Regions from separate parts of the Bradyrhizobium sp. CCBAU 25338 genome, predicted to be linked through region 1. Evidence: predicted binding sites of a transcription regulator. Region 1 holds the regulator's gene; each other region holds the start of a gene.
The links. Region 1 encodes PhoB, which activates phosphate uptake and scavenging genes when phosphate is short. Its sites were predicted from a motif close to TGTCATNNANCTGTCAT; they were not measured.
Positions count from the first base shown of each region.

Region 2: the regulator PhoB is predicted to act here: its motif matches at 2,940-2,956, upstream of phnC (phosphonate ABC transporter ATP-binding protein).
Region 3: the regulator PhoB is predicted to act here: its motif matches at 4,041-4,057, upstream of ACM42_RS10500 (DUF2794 domain-containing protein).

Region 1 is NZ_LFKY01000003.1:487,442-493,300, reverse strand. It holds gene pstA (phosphate ABC transporter permease PstA) at 1-190, shown strand, start outside; gene pstB (phosphate ABC transporter ATP-binding protein PstB) at 187-1,008, shown strand; gene phoU (phosphate signaling complex protein PhoU) at 1,020-1,736, shown strand; gene phoB (phosphate regulon transcriptional regulator PhoB) at 1,769-2,476, shown strand; gene ACM42_RS07580 (GcrA family cell cycle regulator) at 2,711-3,223, opposite strand; gene ACM42_RS07575 (aspartate aminotransferase family protein) at 3,682-4,890, shown strand; gene argF (ornithine carbamoyltransferase) at 4,890-5,825, shown strand.
Region 2 is NZ_LFKY01000003.1:325,570-331,428, forward strand. It holds gene phnE (phosphonate ABC transporter, permease protein PhnE) at 1-72, opposite strand, end outside; gene phnE (phosphonate ABC transporter, permease protein PhnE) at 69-953, opposite strand; gene phnD (phosphonate ABC transporter substrate-binding protein) at 1,027-1,956, opposite strand; gene phnC (phosphonate ABC transporter ATP-binding protein) at 2,020-2,829, opposite strand; gene ACM42_RS06800 (transferase hexapeptide repeat family protein) at 3,003-3,674, shown strand; gene ACM42_RS06805 (alpha-D-ribose 1-methylphosphonate 5-triphosphate diphosphatase) at 3,671-4,864, shown strand; gene ACM42_RS06810 (DUF1045 domain-containing protein) at 4,883-5,581, shown strand; gene ACM42_RS06815 (hypothetical protein) at 5,593-5,859, opposite strand, start outside.
Region 3 is NZ_LFKY01000029.1:78,616-84,474, forward strand. It holds gene ACM42_RS10485 (ABC transporter permease) at 1-1,782, shown strand, start outside; gene ACM42_RS10490 (Bax inhibitor-1/YccA family protein) at 2,053-2,844, shown strand; gene ACM42_RS10495 (GNAT family N-acetyltransferase) at 2,980-3,510, shown strand; gene ACM42_RS10500 (DUF2794 domain-containing protein) at 3,604-3,975, opposite strand; gene ACM42_RS10505 (DUF1223 domain-containing protein) at 4,531-5,307, opposite strand; gene acnA (aconitate hydratase AcnA) at 5,541-5,859, opposite strand, start outside.

The DNA of each region.
Region 1 (5,859 bases):
GAACCAATTCTTCAGCCTCGGCCTGGACAAGACGATGGCCAACCTGCCGGTGACCATCAACAACTTCGTGCAGAGCCCCTACGCCTACTGGAAGCAACTCGCCTGGAGCGGTGCGCTGCTGATCACCCTGACTGTGCTTGCCCTGAACATTGGCGCCCGCATCCTTGGTGCCGAGAGGACCGCAAAATGAGTGAAATGTCTGTTTCCGTAAGCGCGCCGACCGTTCACCCCGGCTCGCAGCCGCTGCCCGAGGCGCCTGCCAAGGTCACGGCGCGCAACCTCAATTTCTACTACGGTGAGCACCATGCGCTGAAGAACATCAATCTGGCGCTCGGCACCAATCGCGTCACGGCCTTCATCGGCCCTTCCGGCTGCGGCAAGTCGACCCTGCTGCGTATCTTCAACCGGATGTACGACCTCTACCCGGGCCAGCGCGCCACCGGCCAGCTCATGCTCGACCACACCAACATGCTCGACCCCAAGCTCGACCTCAATCTGCTGCGCGCGCGGGTCGGCATGGTGTTCCAGAAGCCGACCCCGTTCCCGATGACGATCTACGAGAACATCGCCTTCGGGATCCGCCTCTACGAGAAGATCTCGAAATCGGAGATGGACGATCGCGTGGAGAAGGCGCTGCGCGGCGGCGCGCTGTGGAACGAGGTCAAGGACAAGCTCAATGCCTCCGGCCTGTCGCTCTCCGGCGGCCAGCAGCAGCGCCTCTGCATTGCCCGTACCGTCGCGGTGCGGCCCGAGGTGATCCTGTTCGACGAGCCCTGCTCGGCGCTCGACCCGATCTCGACCGCCAAGGTCGAGGAGCTGATCCAGGAATTGTCCGAGAACTACACGATCGCGATCGTCACCCACAACATGCAGCAGGCGGCCCGCGTCTCCGACAAGACCGCCTTCATGTATCTCGGCGAGCTGATCGAGTTCGACGACACCAGCAAGATCTTCACGTCGCCGACCGACCGGCGCACGCAGGATTACATCACCGGCCGGTTCGGCTGAGGAGACGGAACATGGGTTCTGAACATACCGCAAAGGCTTTCGATACCGACCTCCAGGAACTCACCCGCCTGGTCGCCGAGATGGGCGGCATCGCCGAGCGCATGATCGTCGATTCCGTCGACGCGCTGATCCGCCGCGACGTCGCGCTCGGTCAACGCGTCGTCGCCACCGACGCCGAACTCGACACGCTGCAGAAGCGCATCGAGGAGCGCGCCGTGCTCACCATCGCCCGCCGCCAGCCGATGGCCGTTGATCTGCGCGAGATCGTCGGGGCCATGCGCGTCGCGACCGATCTCGAGCGCATCGGCGATCTCGCCAAGAACATGGGCAAGCGCGTCGCAGCGCTGGAGACGGATTTTCATCCGCTGAAACTGTTCCGCGGCCTGGAACACATGACCGACCTCGTACAGCAGCAGGTCAAGTCGGTGCTGGACGCCTATGCCGCGCACGATCTGCCGGCAGCGATGGCGGTGTGGAAGGGCGACGAGGAAGTCGATGCCATCTGCACCTCGCTGTTCCGCGAACTCCTCACCTACATGATGGAGGATCCGCGCAACATCTCGTTCTGCATCCATTTGATGTTCTGTGCCAAGAACATCGAGCGGATCGGCGACCACGCCACCAACATCGCCGAGACCGTATTCTACATGATCGAGGGTCAGGCGATCACCGACAAGCGGCCGAAGGGCGACATGACGACCTTCGCCACGACGGTGCCGAATACCTAAACGGTGCCGAATACCCAAGGAGCGACGACAACATGGGCGCACGCATTATGGTGGTTGAGGACGAGGAAGCTCTCACCGAGCTTCTTCGCTACAACCTCGAAGGCGACGGCTATGACGTTGAGACGGTGATGCGCGGCGATGATGCCGACACCCGCCTCAAGGAGCACATTCCCGATCTGATCGTGCTCGACTGGATGCTGCCGGGCCTGTCGGGCATCGAGCTGTGCCGGCGGCTGCGCACCCGTCCCGAAACCAAGCAGCTTCCGATCATCATGCTGACCGCGCGCGGCGAAGAAAGCGAGCGGGTGCGGGGACTTGCGACCGGTGCCGACGACTACATCGTCAAGCCGTTCTCGGTGCCGGAGCTGCTGGCGCGCGTGAAGGGCCTGCTCAGGCGCGCCAGCCCCGAGCGGCTCGCCACCGTGCTCGCCTATGGCGACATCGAGCTCGACCGCGACAAGCGCCGCGTGGCGCGTTCGGGCCGGCCGATCGATCTCGGCCCGACCGAATATCGTCTGCTGGAGTTCTTCCTGGAGCATCCCGGCCGCGTGTTCTCGCGCGAGCAGCTGCTCGACAGCGTCTGGGGCCGCGACATCTACATCGACGAGCGCACTGTCGACGTCCACATCGGCCGCCTGCGCAAGCTGCTCAATCTCGGCCGGGAGCAGGATCCGATCCGCACCGTGCGTGGCGCCGGCTATGCGCTGGACGATCGGTTCGCGAAGGCGGAGCAGACCTGAGTTTTGTGGATGTCGAATTAGCGAGCCGCGGCAACAATCTTGGCCGTCATCCCGGGGCGCGCGTAGCGCGAGCCCGGGATCCATAACCACAAGACGTGGTTTGGCGAAGACTCGCAGTAGCCATCTCGCGCAATCACTGCGCCCTGTGGTTATGGATCCCCGCCTCCGCGGGGATGACACCGAGTAAGTCGAGCCGTCATCGTGTGACGGCTGCAGTCAGCTAAATCCGCAAACTCACCGCGTGCCCGGCTTCGCCGGCGCGCGCCGGCGATCCGCTGCGGGTTGATACGCCACGCGCGAATGCTGGGCGCAATAGGGCAGGCCGGAGAGCGCCTTGCCGCCGCAGAAGAAGAAATCCGGGCTCGAGGGATCTCCGACCGGCCAGTGGCAGGTCGCCTCGTTCAGCTCCAGCAGCGACAGCCGCTGGTTCATCGGCACCACATTGTCGTAGGTGACGGGTTCGGCCTCCACCTCGACCTCGAAGGCCTGCGCCAGCGCGGTGTTGCCGCGGGCAACGGGGCGGGTCACCCGCATCATGTGCTGCGCGGGCCGCGCCTTGCGCGGCCGGGGCGCTGCCGACGAAGGGCTCTTGGCGCGGCCGGACAGGCCGAGCCGGTGCACTTTGCCGATCACGGCATTGCGGGTCACATTGCCGAGCTCCGCCGCGATCTGGCTGGCCGAAAGTCCGGCCTCCCAAAGCTTCTTCAGCTGCTCGACGCGATCATCGGACCAGGTCAAAACCGTCATTGCACCCTTTCCCTCGCTGCGCGCCTACCATCCTGGGGCCTTCGCAGCGATTGCCTAAGCCTTGAAAAACCCGTGCGGCCAGAATCCCTTAAGGCTCGCCGGGCGCGCTCAAGACGCCCGAACGTTTACGCCGGTACATGAGGACTTAAGGGATCAGAACTGCTGCACGAGATGTCGTATCTGACAGTCCAAACGCTACAATATGGCGTGACTCCCGCGCAAGAGTCCGCCGACTCGCGTCCACATGTTCCGTGGTGAAAATCCCGCGAAATCGGCACCGCAAGACTACGGATTCAGCGTTTCGCGGGGCTTTCCGGGCGGCATTGACACCCGTCTTGCCAGGCATAAGATAGTCCTACGTGCCGCCCTTAAAAGGCGGCACGTTTCGTTTTCCGGGCCGGTCAATGGTGCGTTGCGTAATGCGCGCGTCACACCGTCCGCAACATTCAAGTGACGTCATGACGAACAGCGCCGCGCCGCATTTGCTCCCCGTTTTCGCCAGGGCCGACCTCGGTTTCGAGCGCGGCGAAGGCTGCTGGCTGATCGCAACCAATGGGGATCGCTATCTCGATTTCACCTCCGGCGTGGCGGTGAATGCGCTCGGCCATGCGCATCCCACTCTGGTCAAGGCGTTGCAGGAGCAGGCGACGAAGCTCTGGCACATGTCGAACCTGTTCCAGAGCCCGGACGGCGAGAAGCTCGCGGCGCGTCTGTGCAATGAGAGTTTTGCGGACTTCGTGTTCTTCTGCAATTCCGGCGCCGAGGCGCTGGAAGGCGTGATCAAGCTGGTGCGCCACCATCACTTCTCCAAGGGGCATCCTGAGCGCTACCGCATGATCACATTCGAGGGCGCCTTCCATGGCCGCACACTGGCGACGCTGGCCGCCACCGGCTCTGCAAAATATCTCGAGGGCTTCGGCCCGCCGATGGACGGCTTCGACCAGGTGCCGCATGGCGACCTGGAAGCTGTGAAGAAGGCGATCGGCCCGCACACCGCTGGCATTCTCATCGAGCCGATCCAGGGCGAGGGCGGCGTTCGTTCTGCGCCTCCCACGTTCCTGAAGGCATTGCGCGAGCTCTGCAATGAGCGCGGCCTATTGCTCGCCTTCGACGAGGTGCAGACTGGCATGGGCCGCACCGGCGAACTCTTTGCCTACAAGCGTACCGGTGTTGTGCCCGACGTGATGTCGCTGGCGAAGGCGCTCGGTGGCGGTTTCCCGATCGGCGCGGTGCTCGCCACCGCCGACGCTGCGCGCGGCATGGGGCCGGGCTCGCATGGTTCGACCTTCGGCGGCAATCCGCTCGCGATCTCGGCTGCGAACGCCGTTCTCGACGTCATGCTCAAGCCCGGCTTCTTTGACCACGTGCAGAAAATGTCGCTGCTGCTGAAGCAGAAGCTCGCCTCCGTGATCGATCGCCATTCAGATGTCGTCAGCGAGGTGCGCGGCGAGGGGCTCCTGATCGGCATCAAGGCCGTGGTGCCCTCGGGCGATCTCGTCGCGGCGCTGCGCGCCGAAAAATTGCTCACCGTCGGAGCCGGCGACAATGTCGTGCGCTTCCTGCCGCCCTTGATCGTTACCGAGGCGGAGATCGAGGACAGCGTCGGGCGGCTCGAACGCGCCTGCACTGCGATCTCGTCCAGCCAGACCAAGCGGGCGGCAAGCTGATGAGCAAGACGCCCAATAAAGCTCCAAAGCACTTTTTGGACATCAACGAGCTGCCGCTGTCGGAGCTCAAGAGCATGCTCGCCGCCTCGTCCGCCATGAAGGCGAAGCAGAAGGCGCACCAGCCGGTCAGGCCGCTCGAAGGCAAGACGCTGGCGATGATCTTCGAGCGACCCTCGACGCGGACGCGGGTGTCGTTCGATGTCGCCATGCGCCAGCTCGGCGGCGAGCCCATCATGCTCACCGGCGCCGAGATGCAGCTCGGTCGCGGCGAGACCATCGCCGACACCGCGCGGGTGCTGTCGCGCTATGTCGACGCCATCATGATCCGCATCCTCAATCACGAGGCGCTGCTGGAGCTCGCGGCCTATGCGACCGTGCCCGTGATCAACGGCCTGACGCGGCGGTCGCATCCCTGCCAGGTGATGGCCGACCTCATGACCTATGAGGAGCATCGCGGCCCGATCGAGGGCAAGACGGTGGCCTGGACCGGCGACGACAACAACGTGCTGGCGTCCTGGGCGCACGCCGCCGAGCGCTTCAAATTCCAGCTCAACGTCGCAACACCTCCGGAGCTCGCGCCGAAGAAGGCAATGCGCGACTGGATCAAGACGTCAGGCGCGCCGATCGTGCTCGGCACCGATCCGGAAGCCGCCGTGCGCGGCGCCGATTGCGTCGTCACCGACACCTGGGTGTCGATGGGCGACAAGGAGGGCGAGCACCGCCACAACGTGCTCAAGCCCTACCAGGTCAATGCCAAGCTGATGTCGCTGGCCAAGCCCGATGCGCTGTTCATGCACTGCCTGCCAGCCCATCGCGGCGAGGAGGTCACGGATGAAGTGATCGACGGTCCGCAATCGGTCGTGTTCGACGAGGCCGAGAACCGCCTGCACGCGCAGAAGGGCATTCTGGCCTGGTGCTTCGACGCGGTGAAATAGCGGGGGCGTGTGGTGGCGTTGCTGTCGCCCCGCG
Region 2 (5,859 bases), 160 kb from region 1:
CGCCGGCCGGCTGAAGACATCAGGATAGCGCGCGCGAAGCTGTGCCGTATCGACTTCGGGATGGTGGCTCATGTCCGTTCCTCTCTGCCGAACAGGCGGCCACGCAGCCAGCCGGTGCCAATGTCGATGAGGAAGACAGTGACGATGATGGTCAGGAGGATCGCGCTGACGTCGGAATAGTAGAACTTGCGGATCGCAACAATCAGCTCCATCCCGATGCCGCCGGCCCCGACAAAGCCCATCACCGAGGCTTCTCGCACATTGATCTCGAAGCGCAGCAGCGCGTAGCTGACATAGCCCGCGATCACCTGAGGCAGCACGGCAAAACGCATGCAGGACAGCCAGCTTGCCCCGGTCGAGCGTACGCCTTCGACCGGCCTCATGTCGGCATTCTCGACGATCTCGGAGAACTGTTTGCCGAGCGCGCCGGTCGAATGGATGGCAATCGCCAGCACGCCAGCCATCGGCCCCAGACCGAAGGCGATGACGAAGATCAACGCGAACACGATGCTCGGCACGGTACGGGCGAACTCGAGCAGGCGGCGCACCACGAAGAGCAACCAGCGCGCCGGCGCGGTGTTTTCGGCGGCGAAGAAGTTCAGCGCAACCGCGAAGAGCGCGCCAATCAGCGTGCCGACATAACTGATCAGCAGCGTCTCGCCCAGGAGCTTCAGCCATTTGTGCCAGCCCCAGAACCATTCGCCGATGTCGGTCCAGACGCGCTGGCCATTGTCGAGCGTGAAGATGCGATCGAAGTAGCTGACGAAATTGCCGAAATGGGCGAAGAAGGTGCGCAAGTTCACTTCGGCGCCGATCGCAGCGACGAGCAGCGCGGCGATGAACAGCGCAGCGCCAAGCAGCAGGCGCAACCGCTTGCGCGCGACCGCCTTGCGGTAAGCCGCATTCAGCGCAGCCAACTGTTGCTCGGGAAGGATCGAGACTGCGATGGTCATTCGGTCGGAGGCGAGCCAGTCATGGAAAGAGCCGGGTCGATTGACCCGGCTCGAAGTCCGTTGTCCCGAGCGATCAGGACGCCTTCTTGCGCAGATGGTCGACGAACTTAATCAGCTCGATCGTCTTGTTGTAGTCTTCGTTCGTGACCGGATCCCAAGGCTTGTTCTTGCCGTCGGAGAGCTTCTTGAAGGCCTCGGGGTCCTTCTGCGCGGCGTCCAGGAACGTCTTCTTGATCGCAGCCTTCATGTCGTCCGGGAGATCGCTGAGATAGGCGACGGGCGAGTTGATGATCATGTCCGACTTCACGACGATACGGAAGTCCTCCTTCTTCATCGGCGTGCCGTCGGCATTCTTCAGCATGCCCTTGGTGAGCATGCGGGTCAGGTTGGAATCGTCATCGGCGTTCCACCAGTTGGCGGCGACATCCACGGTGCCTTGCGCGAGCGCCAGCACCGCATTTTCATGGCTGCCGGTGAAGACGACCTTTGAGAAATAGGCCTCGGGATCGACGCCCATCTGGTTCAGCTTGAAGCGGGGCATGTTGTTGCCCGACGTCGAGTTCGGGTCGACGAGCCCGAGGTTCTTGCCCTTAAGGTCCTCGACCTTCTGGTAGGGCGATTTCGCGAGCACGTAGAAGACCGAGTAGTAGCCCTTTGAGCCGTCAGCATTGACCTCGATCGCGAACGCATCGGTCTTGACACCGGTCAGCCGGGCGCGGGCAAAGGCTGCAGGGCCGTAATAGCCGATGTGAATGTTTCCGGCGCGCTGGCCTTCGATCACGGCGGCATAGTCGTTGGCGACGCGTAGCGTGACCTTCGTGCCGAGCTCCTTCGACAGATAGTTGATGAAGGGCGTAAAGCGCTCGGTGACGCCGGAGGCGTTCTCGGCGGGAACCACGGCGAGAGTGATCTCCGGGTATTTCTTCCGCCAGTCTTCGGCGGAGGCGGAGGCGGTGAAGGCCAGGGCCGCGGCACCGGCAAGAATCAATCGACGAGTAATCATGATACCCCTCTTCTTCAGCTGGAGTTCTTTTAACGCGAAACGTTGAATAGACGCTTCCGCCGCTCAGGCGGCGGCAGCGCTGCCGAGCGCCGGAACACCCTCGGGCGCGGCGGTCGGCGCGCCGCCCATGACCTCGTTGGCTTCCAGATCGTAGAGCTCCCGCGCAATCCGATCTGTCAGCATCGACGGCGCGCCGTCGAACACCACGCGGCCTGCGGCCATGCCGATCAGGCGGTCGCAATAGCTGCGGGCGAGATCGAGCGAATGCAGGTTGCAGAGCACGGTGATGCCGAAATGCTTGTTGATGCGCAGAAGCGCATCCATCACGATCTTGGTGTTGCGCGGGTCGAGCGAGGCGATCGGCTCGTCGGCCAGAATGATATCGGGCTGCTGCACCAATGCGCGGGCGATCGCCACGCGCTGCTGCTGACCGCCGGAGAGCTGGTCGGCGCGCTGGGCGGCGAGCGAGGCGATGTCGAACTGCTCGAGGGCCGACATAGCCAGCGCCTTGTCCTGCTCGGGCCAGGCCTGCGACAGCGAACGCCAGGCGGGCATCGTCGCAAGACGCCCCATCAGGACGTTGGTGAGCACGTCGAGCCGGCCGACCAGGTTGAATTGCTGGAAAATCATCGCCGAGCGCGCACGCCACCGCCGCAGCTCCTTGCCGCTCAATGCGGTGACGTCGACGCCGTCGAACAGGATGCGTCCCTCAGTCGGCGTCACCAGACGGTTGATGCTTCGCAGCAATGTCGACTTCCCGGCGCCGGATCGCCCGATCACACCGACGAAGCCGCCGGGAGAAACCTCAAACGAAGCGTCGTCCACCGCGGCTTTTGCGCCGAAGCGACACGTCAGACCATCCACCACCAGCATGCAGGGCTCCAGAGTAGCTGGAGCCAATCGCTAACGTCCATGCTTAACACTTGTGTGACACGACCGTTGCAGCGCAGCGATCCTGCACACGTCATCCCCTGTCATCGCTACGTCATGACATTGTCATGAATCCACTCGAAGAGGAACGCCCGCCCTCGCACCCCGGATGCAACATGGCCGCCAAAGCTCTTTCGGTCCAGCCGACCATCGCCCCCTCGGCCAAACTGCATGAGACCCGGCTCGGCGCTTATACCGAGGTTGGCGCGCGCACGATCCTGCATGAAGTGGCGATGGGCGATTACTCCTATGTCGTCAACGATTCGCAGATCACCTACACCACCATCGGAAAGTTCTGCTCGATCGCGGCGATGACGCGCATCAATCCCGGCAACCATCCGATGCACCGCGCGACACAGGCGCACTTCACCTACCGCTCCAGCGCCTATTTCGAAGGTGAGAGCGACGATGCCGAGTTCTTCGACTGGCGGCGCCAGCATCACATCCATATCGGCCACGACGTCTGGATCGGCCATGGCGCGATCGTGTTGCCGGGGCGCAACATCGGCACCGGCGCGGTGATCGCCGCCGGCGCCATCGTCACCAAGGACGTGCCGGCCTACACCATCGTCGCCGGCAATCCGGCCCGGATCGTGCGGCGGCGGTTCTCGGAGGAGATCGCCGGGCGCCTTGCGAAGCTCGCCTGGTGGGACTGGGATCACGACAAATTGCGCGAGGCGCTGCCCGATTTCCGCAAGCTCGGGATTGAAGATTTTCTTTCGACATACGAAGCACGGGCGAGCTCTCTCGCCAGTTCTCCCGCCAGCAAACGAAGCGCGATCGCGTGACAGACATATTCCTCGAAGGCGGCCGGGCCCTGATCGGCGCCGAGTTCGTCGAAACCTCACTTCTCGTGTCCGGAACGGATATTGCACAGGTCGATGCTTCGCGCGGTCGTGCGCGGCTGGCGATCGATGCCCGCGACCTGCTGGTGCTGCCCGGCATCGTCGATCTGCATGGCGATGCCTTCGAGCGACAGATGATGCCGCGCGCCGGCGTCGATTTCCCGATCGACGTCGCGCTCGCCGACAGCGACCGCCAGGCGATCGGCAACGGCATCACCACCGTCTTTCACGCCACGACCTGCTCCTGGGAGCCGGGCCTGCGCAGCGCCGACAATGCGCGCGGCCTGATGGAGGCGATCGAGCGCCAGCGCCCGCAATTCGCCGCCGACACCCGCTTTCATCTGCGGCACGAGACCTACAATCTCGATGCCGAGGCCGAAATCGCCCAGTGGCTCGCCGAGGGCCGCGTCGACCTGTTCGCCTTCAACGACCACATGGACGGCACCGTCGCCGACATGGCCAAGCCGCGCAAGCGCAACCGCATGGTGGAGCGCACTGGCCTTTCGAGCGAGGAATTCGACCGGCTGGTCGAGCGCGTGGTTTCGCGCGCCGACGAGGTGCCCGCTTCGGTATCGCGCCTCGCCGCTTCTGCCCGCGCGGCCGGGGTACGGATGCTCTCGCATGATGACGCAACGCCGGCGATGCGCCGGGAGTTTCGCGAGCTCGGCGCTGACATCGCGGAGTTTCCGATCAACGAGGAGACGGCGCGGGCGGCAGCGAGCCACGGCGATGCCATCGTCTACGGCGCGCCGAATGTCGTGCGCGGCGGCAGTCACACCGGCTGGACCAGGGCATCCGACATGATCGCCAAGGGGCTCTGCTCGGTATTGGCGTCGGACTATTATTATCCCGCACAGCTGCTCGCCGCGTTCCGCCTCGCCGCCGATGGCGTGGTGCCGCTGGCACAGGCCTGGGATCTGGTCTCCGCCGGCCCGGCGCGTGCGACCGGCCTTGCCGATCGCGGCATGCTCGCGGAGGGACGCCGCGCCGACATTCTCCTCGTCGACGACAGCGTGAAGCTGCGGCCGCGGCTGATCGCGGTGATCTCGGGCGGCAAGCTCGTGCATCTCACCGACGCGACAAGGCTGCTCACTGCCGTGACGGCGCCGCGCGAGGCTGTCGTCGCGGCTTAAATTGGCTATGCTGAGTCGATGACAGGTTTCCCCCGTTACGCGATCTATTTTGCCGCCGGCGCCGACGGTGCCTGCTCCCGCTTCGGCGCCGAACTGCTCGGCTATGACGCCCGCACGGGCGACGAGGTGCCGTTCCCGCGCGAGGCGCTGCAGATTGCGCCGGACTGGCACGACCTCACCACCGATCCCCGCAAGTACGGCTTTCACGCCACGCTGAAGGCGCCGATGGTGCTGGTATCAGGCAGGACCGAGGCCGAGCTCATGGCGGGCTGCGCGACGTTTGCCGGCCAATCGCGGACAATCCCAGTGATCCGCCCCGTCGTCGATACCATCAGCGGCTTCATTGCCGTCATTCCGGCCGAGCCGGTCGACGCTCTCCAGCAGCTCGCCGGCGATTGCGTTCGTGAATTCGACTCCTTCCGCGCGGCCCTCACAGCGGACGATCGTGCGCGGCGCAAGCCCGAGAAACTCACCGAGCGGCAGCGCGATTATCTCGACCGCTGGGGCTACCCTTACGTGATGGAGGAATTCCGCTTCCACATGACGCTCACCGGCCGGCTGGATGCAGAGCGCCGCGGGCCGATACTGGAGATGTTACGGGCCCGGTTTGCGTCGCTTCGTCTCGGCGCGCTGGCGATCGACCGCCTCGCACTGTTCAAGCAGGACGACGCGAAGGCTCGCTTCCGCATCATCGGCGAGTGGACGTTGACGCGGTAAGCGCCTCACTCTCAGCTCCCAAGATTGAAGGCGAGCGCCACGGCGCCGACCAGGACGAGACTGGTCGCCCAGACTGCATCCAGATTGAACCAGCTTCGCGAGACGAACTTCAGCCCGAGATAACGGTAGACCAGCCAAGCCAGACATCCGCCGGCGCTGACCATGGCGGCAACGTGCACCAGGGCCACGAGCACCGCCATCCCGATACTTGCCTTCATCAACTCGCCCGCCGCCTCATGCCCGGCATCGAGCTCGAAGGCCTGGCAGAGCCCAAGATA
Region 3 (5,859 bases), on a different contig from region 1:
CTCGAGCGCAACATCAGCCGCTTCACGCAGTTCCTGACCCTGGTCGGCCTCGCGGCGCTGCTGGTCGGCGGCGTCGGCGTCGCCAATGCCGTGAAGAGCCATATCGACCGCCGGCTCGAGGTGATCGCGGCCCTCAAGGCCGTCGGCGCCACCGGGCGCGACGTCTTCGGCATCTATCTTGCGCAGGTCATGCTGCTCGCGGGCATCGGCTCGGTGATCGGCCTCGTGCTCGGCGCCGCCATGCCCTTCGCGATCGTCGGGCTGTTCGGCAAGCTGCTCCCGCTGCCGGTGGTGCCGGCCGTGCATGCCGACGAGCTCGCGCTGTCCTTCGTCTACGGCCTCTTGACCGCGCTGGCCTTCGGCCTGTGGCCGCTCGGCCGCGTGCACGACGTGCCGGTCGCAGCGCTGTTCCGCGACACCATCAGCTCGGAATGGCACCGGCCGCGCTTGGGCTATCTGGTGTTCATGGGGCTCGTGATCGCCCTGCTCATGGCCGTCGTGATCGGCCTCTCCTTCGACAAGCGCATCGCGGCGGTATTCGTCGCCTCCTCGGTCGTCGTGTTCGCCCTGCTGCGCGGCATCGCCGCCCTGCTGATGGCAGGCGCACGGCGGCTGCCGCGGACGCGGCTGCCGATGCTGCGGCTGGCGATCGCCAACATACACCGGCCGGGTGCGCTGACGCCCTCGGTCGTTCTGTCGCTGGGGCTCGGGCTCGCCGTGCTCGTCACCATCACCCAGATCGACGGCAATCTGCGCCGGCAGTTCCTCGCAGCTCTGCCCGATCAGGCGCCATCCTTTTTCTTCATCGACATCCCGAGCGCGCAAGCCGAGCAGTTCGACGGCTATCTGCGCCAGATCGCTCCCGGCGCGAAGGTCGAGGATGTGCCGATGCTGCGCGGGCGCATCGTCGCGGCGCGCGGCGTGCGCGCCGAGGAACTCAAGCCGACCACCGATTCCGAATGGGTGCTGCAGAGCGACCGTGGCCTGACCTACACCGGCGACCTGCCGAAAGGTTCCAAGGTGGTCGAGGGCGAGTGGTGGAGCGCCGATTATTCCGGGCCGCCGCTGGTCTCGATGGAGAAGAAGATCGCCGACGGACTCGGCCTCAAGCTCGGCGACGAGATCGTGGTCAACGTGCTCGGGCGCGACATCCCGGCGAAAATCGGCAATCTGCGCACCATCGACTGGCAGGGGCTCGGCATAAACTTCGTCCTCGTCTTCTCGCCGAACGCCTTCAAGGGCGCCCCGCATACCCATATCGCAACGCTGACCGAGGCCGGCGGCCACGCCGCGGGCGACGGCAAGATCATCAAGCAGGTGGCCGACGCCTATCCGATGGTGACGAGCGTGCGCGTACGCGAGGTGATGGAGACGGTCGGCTCGGTGGTGACCAACCTGGCGCTGGCGATCCGCGGCGCCAGTGCCGTCACCCTGATCTCGGCGATCCTGGTGCTGGGCGGGGCGCTCGCAGCCGGCCACCGCCACCGCGTCTACGATGCGGTGATCCTCAAGACCCTGGGCGCGACGCGGCTGCGGCTGCTGGGCGCCTATGCGCTCGAATACCTCCTGATCGGCCTCGCCACCGCGGTGTTCGGCGTGATCGCCGGCAGCATCGCAGCCTGGATGATCGTGACGCGGCTGATGACGCTGAGCTTCGTCTGGCAGGCCGGCAGCGCGGCCGGCGTGGTCGCGGCCGCCCTCGTGGTCACCGTCGGGCTGGGACTCGCCGGCACGCTGCTGGCCTTGAACAAAAAGCCCGCGACGGTGTTGCGGAATTTGTGACAAAATGTAGCGGGTCGCCGCGCGGGAGCGGAATCGCACGATTCCTGCGATTAACCACGACTACTCGTCCGGATTGTGGGTGAGGGCGACATTCAGCCGCGCGTGGACGGTTGCAGCGAATGTGTTAGTTTCCCACATATCGGATGGGTTCGGAGCCCCGATTGTTAGCCAGAATTTAGTCGGCTGGCATCGGTATCCGAGATAGAATTTGACGAACCGGCGGCATGGCGACCCTCGTGCCGGACCGGACCAACCAACGGGAATTCGACCATGTCGGACCTAGACCGTAACTACGCTTCTCCTTTCGGCAGGGCCGCCGGGCGTGTTGACGCCGCGACGGTCGATGCCGGCCTGCGCGCCTACATGCTGCGCATCTACAACTACATGACCATTGGCCTGGCCATCACTGGCCTTGCCGCCCTCGGCGTCTACATGGCCGCCGTGACCGACGTTGCGACCCCGGAAGCGGTCCGCGTCGGCAAGCTGTTCCTGACGCCGTTCGGCTACGCCATGTTCGTCAGCCCCCTGAAGTGGCTGTTCATGCTCGCGCCGCTCGCGATGGTGTTCGTGATCTCGGCAGGCATCAACCGTCTCGCCCCCTCGACCGCCCAGATCCTGTTCTGGGTGTTCTCGGCGCTGATGGGCATCTCGCTGTCGTCGATCTTCCTGGTGTTCACGCACACCTCGATCGTGCGGGTGTTCTTCATCACCGCGGCGACCTTCGGTGCCCTCAGCCTCTACGGCTACACCACCAAGCGTGACCTGACCGGAATGGGCTCGTTCCTGTTCATGGGCCTGATCGGCATCGTCCTCGCCAGCCTGGTGAACCTGTTCCTGGCCAGCTCGATGCTGCAGTTCATCGTGTCGGTGGTCGGCGTGCTGGTGTTCTCGGGCCTCACCGCCTGGGACACCCAGCGGCTGAAGAACGACTACATCTACGGCTACGCCTCGGCCGGCGGTGACATCGCAGAGCGTGCGGCCATCACCGGCGCGCTGTCGCTGTACCTGAACTTCATCAACCTGTTCACGCTGCTGCTGCAGCTGCTCGGCCAGCGCGAGTAAGCGACGACCTGAGTGAACGACATGAACCCCGGCCGAGAGGCCGGGGTTTTTGTATGCGTAACACTCCGTCATGCCCGACCATGACGCATGCGGAAACAGCGTTGCTCGTTGCAATACCGCTGCTATCTTGCCGCCATGTCCGCACCCGAAATCAGGCCCACCACCGAGGCCGACCTTCCCGCCATCACCGCCATCTACCAGCAGGCCGTCCGCGAGGGCACGGCGACATTCGAGCTGGAGCCACCCGACCTCGCCGAGATGACGCGTCGCTACCGCACGCTGATCGACGGCGGCTATCCCTATTTCGTCGCCATGCTCGATGGCAGCATTGCCGGCTATGCCTATGCCGGCGCCTACCGGCCGCGGCCGGCCTACCGCTTCACGGTGGAGAACTCGATCTATCTCGACCCCGCCTTCCACCGCCGCGGTGTCGGCTCGTTGCTGCTGGAACGGCTGATCACCGAATGCGAGGCGCGCGGCTTTCGCCAGATGATCGCCGTGATCGGCGATTCCGCCAATGCCGGATCGATCGGCGTGCACACCAAAGCCGGCTTCAAGATGATCGGCACGCATCCCAATGTCGGGCTGAAATTCGGCCGCTGGCTGGACACGGTGATGATGCAGCGCGACCTCGGCGAGGGCGCAAGCACGGTGCCGAAGAGGTAGGTTCTGTAGCCCGGGTGAGCGCAGCGATACCCGGGGAACGCTGCGAGACAAGACCCGGATGTCGCTGCGCTCATCCGGGCTGCGAAAGTCCCGTCACACCACCGCCAGCTTCCGATCGATCACCAGCAACACCCGCTCAAGCTCATGGCCGCGGCGCAGAATCAGCCCGGTCGCCGAGATCACGCTGTACATGCCCTGCTTGCGCGCGAGCCGCGGGTCCTTCTCGATGCGATAGATCGGCACTTCCGAGGCGCGGCGATAGACCGAGAACACGGCGCGGTCCTTCAGAAAGTCGATGGCGTAGTCGCGCCACTCGCCGTCGGCGACCATGCGGCCGTAGAGATTGAGAATCCGGTGCAGCTCGAGCCGGTTGAACGTCACCCGGTTCGGCTGCGCATTCGCAGCGGCGGGGCGCGCCGCCGCGCGCTGCTCGCTCGGATCGGCATCCTCCGACATCAGGCTCATGGGAAGCGCCTCCTCATCGCACGCCATGACCGCGTCCGCGAAGACCGTCCCCGGAACCGCGGCTCATGACAATTGCATGATCGCGCCAACCGTTCCGCGCCGCAAGGGGCTCAACCCACCGAATCGGCCCCGGGTCAGGGCACACGCAGGGGTGGAACTTTGTCGCGGCAAACCGTCACGGGATCGTTAGCAGGAATCATAGTATCGCCGTTTTTCCGCCCACCGCCTGCCGCCCTGCATTGCGATAAGGGCTTCCGTGCGTTGACCCGGTCCTTTCGGTTCCGGATTCCTCAGCCCCCAGCCCCCCGGGGTCGAACAGGATCGGGTCTGTACGCACGGCAAGGAGGGCCAACGCAAGTTGGTCCTTTTTTGTTTGTGTCGGGATGTTGCCGGCCGCTGTCATTCCGGGGCGCGCGAAGCGCGAGCTACGGTGCGCAATTGCGCACCTGAGAATCCATTTCTCAGCTCAGATGATGGATCAATGGATCCCGGGCTCGCGCCAACTGGGGCGCCCCGGAATGACGAGAGCCTGATTGTCTTGAGTACCTCTGCGCTTCAATGCAGCGACGTGTACGCCGCGCCGAGCATCGGGCCGGGCTTCTCCCGGCTGCCGTCCTGGACATAGACCACCGCGCCGTCGACGCCGTCGCGCGTGAGGTTCTCGATCGGCACCGTCCAGCTTTCCGGACGGCCGGTCCAGTCGCCGACCTTGAGCAGGTTGCGTACCACGTTGTGATAGGTGACCTGCTGTCCGCGATTCTCGCCGCGGGTGATCGCGATCGGCACCGACTTGGCGATCGAGCAGATCCAGACCTCGCCGTGCGAGACCGCGGGCTCCTTGCTTGCGGCCACCGAGACGTTGATGTGCTTGCCCGACAGTGACATCGTCACCGGCACGCTCATCACGCCGGTGCCCTTGTCGGTCTTGCCGATCGCATTCTCGATGCCGGCGCGATCGCTGCCGATGACATGCGTTGAGCCGTTGACGACGGCCTGCGGCGTGTAGACCTCACGGTCGCCGCGCATCCGCGAATAGGCACGCTGCCGTGCAGAGAAGCGCGAGTCCGCCAGCGTGTCTTTCCAGCCGAGATAGTCCCAATAGTCGATCGGCATGCTCAACGCGATGATCGACGGGTCTTTCGAGAGATCGCCGATGATCTGGTCGGCGGGCGGGCAGGAGGAGCAGCCCTGCGAGGTAAACAATTCAACAACGGCGCGGGGATCAGCCTGAGCGGGACGGATGACGGCGATGATCGCGCAGATGCCGAGAGCTCCCGTCCAGAGGGCATTGGACCAGCGCGAAATCGGATGAGAAGCCGTCATTGTCGTCATGTCGAACGCCGCACACCATTGCTCGTGGGAAGGGGATTCTTATCGCCGGATGGTCACCGTAGTCTTACGGGGCGCGGTACATTCGTCCGTCCAGCCAACCGTCCAAGGGAAGGTTTTCCGCCGGGCGGGCCCATCTGAAACGTACCGCAAACGCGCGAAGGCGGCCTTTGATAGGCCGCCTTCGTTTGGGCTTCTACTCACTTCGCAGTGAGCCATCGTTCACAAATCCGCGCTTACGCCGCGAGCTTGCGCAGCACGTAGTGCAGGATGCCGCCGTTGCGGTAGTAGTCGAGCTCGTCCAGCGTATCGATACGGCAGAGCAGCGAAACGCGCTGCAGCGAACCGTCGCCGGAGACGATCTCCGCGGTCAGCTTCTGGCGCGGCTTGAGGTCGCCGACGAGGCCGCGCAGCGTGACCTTCTCGTCGCCCTTCAGGCCCAGCGACGACCATGAGGTGCCTTCCTCGAAGGTCAGCGGCAGCACGCCCATGCCGACCAGGTTGGAGCGGTGGATGCGCTCGAAGCTCTGGCAGATCACGGCGCGCACGCCGAGC